DNA from 2 places in the Ureibacillus thermophilus genome. Region 2 is predicted to be linked to the other one. Evidence: riboswitches for the same ligand, from Rfam matches in the RefSeq annotation. Region 2 holds a riboswitch; the other holds the start of a gene.
The links. Region 2 has a riboswitch for cobalamin ahead of DKZ56_RS03640 (ribonucleoside-diphosphate reductase subunit alpha). Riboswitches for the same ligand answer to the same signal wherever they lie in the genome.
Positions count from the first base shown of each region.

Region 1: it holds a riboswitch for cobalamin, as region 2 does, so the genes downstream of both, DKZ56_RS09680 (energy-coupling factor ABC transporter permease) here and DKZ56_RS03640 (ribonucleoside-diphosphate reductase subunit alpha) in region 2, are expected to answer to the same signal.

Region 1 is NZ_CP036528.1:1,959,126-1,962,304, reverse strand. Features, by position in the region: gene cbiQ (cobalt ECF transporter T component CbiQ) at 1-674, opposite strand, end outside; gene DKZ56_RS09685 (energy-coupling factor ABC transporter substrate-binding protein) at 671-964, opposite strand; gene DKZ56_RS09680 (energy-coupling factor ABC transporter permease) at 965-1,714, opposite strand; cobalamin riboswitch at 1,845-2,023, opposite strand; gene DKZ56_RS09675 (acyl-CoA carboxylase subunit beta) at 2,240-3,179, opposite strand, start outside.
Region 2 is NZ_CP036528.1:740,410-743,588, forward strand. Features, by position in the region: gene DKZ56_RS03630 (ABC transporter substrate-binding protein) at 1-146, opposite strand, end outside; cobalamin riboswitch at 309-494, opposite strand; gene DKZ56_RS03635 (hypothetical protein) at 615-1,145, shown strand; cobalamin riboswitch at 1,312-1,509, shown strand; gene DKZ56_RS03640 (ribonucleoside-diphosphate reductase subunit alpha) at 1,687-3,179, shown strand, end outside.

The sequences.
Region 1 (3,179 bases), 1.2 Mb from region 2:
ATATAACTATTTAAACTTCTTGCATTGACTGCGTTGTTTAAATCTTTCATTTCATGGAATACCTTAACAAATAAAGCGCTAATAATAAGTCCAATCGACTTTATCGTTTTGATAGATGAACCATGTCCCAATCTTGCTTTTTGTGCAAGAAATATTGTCCTGCTTGAATCCAGAAATAAAAATATAAATCGATAGATTAATGCGATTAAATCCAACAAAACCTGCGGAACTTTCAAGCACTGTAAACCAAACAGAACATCCTGAATGGTTGTCGTTAAGATTAAGAAGTACAAGCAACTGATACTCGATAAGGAAACAGAAAATAAAGTCAAGGCCTTTTCAATACTTTCCTTCATGATTGAAATAACAACGGGACCAATGATGGATTGAAAAATTGCTCCTTCTAAAGGGCTTTCGGTAAAGCTGAGTAAAATAACCAGTATACTTGATAATAAAAAAGTGACGGGAATTAACAATAACTTCCAATATATACGAACAGGAATTTTGCCAAAAATTATGGTAATCACAACCATGATGAAAAATATGAATAAAGACGTGTATATATTTTGAAACAGGATATTAAGTATTAAAGGAATCAATGCAAATACTATTTTTTCAATCGGATGTATGTTTCTTAATGGTGAATGATAAGCGTAAAATTCCAGCATTCTCATTTCGGTATCTCAGCATTTCCGCCCCTATTCCGGCCTCTCATATATCCTATAAAATAACCGATAAACCCAGCACCGGCAGCTCCTTGCAAGACGAATAATAAACTTTCGATTTCACCACTAGGAGGTTCCCATATACTAGAAAACCAAGGTTTATAGGATTCGTTCAGCTCTGTGATCAATTCTTCCGCTTCCCCGTCTGCACCGCCGTATTCTGCATTTCCATTGAACATCAGCGGAATGCAAATCAAAGCTATCGTAATAAATAAGATAAATGCGTTATTTTTTAACATCTATTTCGCCTCCTGAGTTTTGTTTAACACTTGAAGCAACTTTAATTCATTTACGTTATATTTCACCAAGAAATTCATCACCATGACTGAAAGCAACCCTTCTACAATCGCTAAAGGAATTTGAGTAATTGCAAAGACGCTAGCGAATTTGACAAATGAAGCAAATATACCACCCACTTCAGAGGGAAAAGCAAGTGCAAGTTGAATAGATGTAATGACGTAAGTGCCTAAATCAGCTAATGAGGCAGCCAAAAAGACTGCAAATGTAAACGTTAGACCGATCTTTTGCGCCCCCTTAAATACTCCATATGCAATAAAAGGACCGGCAACAGCCATAGAAAATGCATTGGCACCAAGCGTCGTTAACCCCCCATGCGCCAATAGCAATGATTGAAACAGCAAAACAATACTACCTAGAACACTCATTACAAAAGGACCAAATAAAATCGTTCCTAAACCCACCCCGGTAGGATGAGAACAACTCCCTGTAACGGAAGGAATTTTTAAAGCGGATAAAACGAATGCGAATGCTCCGGATAAACCCAGCAATAATTTTGTCTCAGAATGATCCTTTATAAGATTGCTTATTTTCTTTAACCCTATTATTAGAAAAGGTAATGTTACGAGCCACCAAAAGACAGCCCATTCTGCCGGCAAAAAACCTTCCATGATGTGCATAGCAAAGGCAGGCTTAGGAACCAACAACAATAATGCTAAAAAATAAATTGGCTTTTTAAACGAAATGTTCATAAAAACCCTCCTAAAAAAATATATGAATAATAAAAAAACACTGCTAAAATAGCAGTGTCCCACAACAAGGCATAACGATACGCATAATGCTAGTATGATGCCTATTCGTGTACCTATCCTCGTAGGACACTACCATCCACTCCATACGGCAGGTCTCCTGGCTTAGATTCATCGCTTCAAAATCGCCTTCCCATTTTCACAGTGGCATTTGATTTTGAGCTCCTCTTCACAGTGGCGGGACCGCACTAGATTTTCACTAGTTTCCCTATTAAGCTAATTTTCATTAGCACCGTATGGAATATTCAATTGTTGAAATTTAATAGCATTGTAGCATATAGATTCAAAAATTTCTATATCTTTCTAAATAGAATTAAAAATTTGACAACTCATTTTTTCTTTCAGCCATTACAAAATGAAGATTTTTGCTTTCTTTTGTATCAAAATAGATAACCTATTTAAAATTTTTAGAAAAAAAGTAGTACAAACCGGGATTGGCTTGTACTACAAATGTTCGTATGCATTGGATTATAGCGGAATATTTCCGTGTTTTTTCTTAGGTCTTGATTCTTCTTTATTTTCAAGCATTTCTAATCCTTGAATTAACTTAATGCGCGTTTCTCTTGGATCGATGACGTCATCCACCATTCCAAGTGAAGCAGCAACGTAAGGATTTGCGAATTTTTCTTTATATTCTTCAATTTTTTCTTGGCGTGTTTTTTCTGGATCTGGGGAATTGGCAATTTCGTTTGCAAAGATGATATTTGCCGCACCCGCAGCACCCATTACAGCGATTTCTGCATTTGGCCAAGCAAATACAAGGTCGGCACCGATGGATTTAGAGTTCAATGCCACGTATGCACCGCCGTATGCTTTACGTAAAATTACAGTAATTTTTGGCACTGTTGCTTCAGAATAAGCATACAAGATTTTTGCACCGTGACGGATGATACCGCCATGTTCTTGTTTAACGCCTGGGAAGAATCCTGACACGTCTTCAAATGTAATGATTGGAATATTGAATGCATCGCAAGTGCGAATGAATCTGGACGCTTTGTCGGATGAATCGATATCAAGTCCTCCAGCTAAAGCTTTAGGCTGGTTACATACAAGCCCTACTGAATAACCTCCAATGCGTGCAAATCCAACGACGATGTTTTTCGCAAATTCTGAATGCACTTCCATGAAGGAACCTTCATCCACCACTTGCTCAATTACTTTACGAACATCATATGGACGAGTTGGTTCGATTGGCACAACGTCAATTAATTCAGGACGCCAATCATCGCCTTCTGGACGTGGCAAACGAATTGGTTTTTCTTTATAGTTTTGCGGTAAGTAGCTTAATAATCTTCTAATTTGTTGAATCGCTTCTTCTTCAGAAGGAGCACGGAAATGGGCATTACCGCTGATAGAGTTATGCACTTTTGAACCGCCTAAATCTTCTGACGATATTTTTTCTCCTGTA
Region 2 (3,179 bases):
ACCGTCAGCGGATAAGCCGATTGTTTAGCTTGTTCGGATGGTTGATTTGTCGAATTTTCATCATCATTATTGGCAGTATCGGTATTACAAGCTGTTAAAAATAATAAAAGCAATATGGGTAGTAGCAATTTGGTGAATTGATTCATCACAAATCTCCTTTTCTATAAAATTTTTTATATGTTTAGTGTGGCCACACATTAAACCAAAATAAAAAGCCTATATCCCAAGTGGGAATACAGGCGTGAAAGCGTTAAAAAGCACAAAAAAGCATAACTTGCTTGCACCCGTTCTTTTCCCACCCGAAAAGACGTTTGCAAAGTGTTTAAGCAGGCTTCCTGACTCGGACTTCCTCTTACTCCTAACCCTTCCCGAATGTAACATTCAGTGGTTACTGTTAGTTTCATCCATCCTCACAGTAGCGGGGGCTGTACTAGATTTTCACTAGTTTTCCTTTTACCTCTTCCAAGAAGAGCACTTAAACACCCTCGATATGAAATTAACTATAATCTAGCATAAATCATTTAATAAATGCAATAGTATAACAAAACTTTACATGATTGCACCACATCGGATATACTAATCAGCAGTTTTTCTTTTTGGGAGGGAAGATATCTATGGCAAAAGACTGGCGTTATATTAGTTATCCGTTTATGCGGGAGAAAAGTTGCTTGGTAGATTATGAAATTATGACAGACAGCTTAACGACAAAAATAGGAGATTGCATAAGTGTAAGCAAAAATGAACATAAGTTTGAAGAAATCACTCAAATTTTAAGAAAAATCCAACCGTTAGCTTATCATGCAAATGGATCTGTAAGAGGTCGTTTAGCGATTACAGAAGAAGATTTAATGTGGCTGGAATCTGTATATGATGATTTTGTCGAACGAGCAGGCGAGACAAATAAGCAATTCGTTTTGCCACAAGGTTCTGAGTTGGCGACGCGATTGCATATTTGTCGAAGTGAAGCGAAAAAGAGCTATCGTGCTTTACACAAAGTAAGCGAAGAGAGAGAAGTGCCGGAAATTTTGTTTCAGTTTTTAGGACTTTTAGCGAATGTATTTTTTGTAATGGCAATTGAAGCGAATAAATTAACTAAAACCGAAGAAATCCCTTTTATCAGCAAATCTTATGGAAAAACTAAATAAATAGTTTATAGATAGCCCAAATTTATATATATGGCAAGTTAGTTAAGAGAATACTAGATGAAAACGATTTGTAAATATTTTAGATTTACTTTTTAAGATTGTAAGCATGAATTTTATATGATAACATACACTATATATTGTGTAGTTTAAAATTTAATAACACAAAATGTTGAGTATAAAGTTATGGTGGTAATTTTTAATACCTTAATAGGGAATCCAGTGAGAATCTGGAGCTGCCCCCGCAACTGTAAGTGTGGACGAATTAGCAAACCACTGTATCGATTTACTGAAAGGTGACGATACGGGAAGGGCTATAGTAGGAGGATACACGAGCCAGGAGACCTGCCATACTTTGTAGTTTCTATTCTTCGGGGTGTGAGAAGGAGAAACGATAGGAAAAGATATATTTTACATATGTTTTATTTCTGTCGTATTCTTCCTTTTTCCGTCTATTCCCCGAGAATGACGGATTTTTTATTTTTAGGGAGGAATTAAGGTGACAAGAAATCAAAGTATTGAACAGGAAACACTTTCTGAATTCATCGATCGTATTTTTAATGATTTCAAGTTGGCATCAGACCAATACAAAGAGAAGATTCGAAAAGCAGGAGTAACCAATCCATTCGATGAGAGAGATGCAGATATTTTAATTAAGTATGCTCTTGAAAATATTGATGAAGCAAATACAGAATGGACCTATATTGCAGCAAGAATTTTTTTACAAAATCTTTATTATAAAGCAGCAAGAAACAGAGGATATGAATTTAATCATAATCGTACTTATGGATCGTTTTATGATTTGATTCGGATATTGACCGAAAAAGGAATCTATTCCGAAAAGTTATTAATGAAATATACAAAACAAGACATTGAGTATTTTGAATCAGTTATTGAACCTAAACAGGATTTGTTATTTACATATCCAGCTATTCTATCTTTGGCAACCCGTTATTTAGCAAAGGATTATGAGAAAAATGTTTATGAATTGCCACAAGAACGCTGGATGATTATTGCGATGTACCTTATGCAAGACGAAGATAAATCCATGAGAAATGAGTATGTAAAAGAAGCGTATTGGGCTTTAAGCAATCTGTATATGACTGTTGCGACCCCAACACTTGCAAATTCCGGAAAAACACATGGGCAGTTATCTAGCTGCTTTATTGATACTGTAAATGATAGCTTACAAGGAATCTATGATAGTAATAGCGATGTTGCCCAGCTTTCTAAAAATGGAGGCGGTATCGGTGTTTATATGGGGAAAATTCGTGCAAGAGGTAGTTCCATCAAAGGATACAAGGGCATGTCAAGTGGTGTTATACCATGGATTAAGCAATTAAATAATACAGCAGTCAGTGTTGATCAGCTTGGTACAAGAAAAGGCGTTATTAGTGTGTATTTAGATGTATGGCATCGTGATATAGAAGATTTCCTTGATTTGAAACTCAATAATGGTGATGAACGGTTGCGTGCGTATGACATATATACAGGAGTATGTATACCCGATTATTTTATGGAACAGGTAGAAAAACGGGGAGATTGGTATTTATTTGATCCATATGAAGTGAAACAAGTGATGGGTTACTCGCTAGAAGACTTCTATGATGAAAAGAAGGGCGATGGACAGTGGCGTAAAAAGTATCAAGAATGTATTCAAGCCAATCTTTCTTCCAAAAAAAGAATTCCAGCAATAGATATTATGAAGCGAATCATGAGATCCCAATTAGAAACTGGCGCACCGTTTATGTTTTATCGTGATGAAGTCAACCGCCAAAATGCCAATTCCCATCAAGGTATGATCTACTGTTCAAATTTATGTACGGAAATTGCGCAAAATCAATCTCCAACAGAATTTATTGAAGAATATATCGAAAACGAAAATATAATTGTAAAAAAATATAAAGCTGGTGATTTTGTTGTTTGCAATTTGAGTTCTATCAATTTAGGCCGTGCTGTACCTGATAATGTTTTAGAACGTTTGATTAAAATTCAAGTTCGCATGTTAGATAATGTAATTGATATTAATACGCTGCC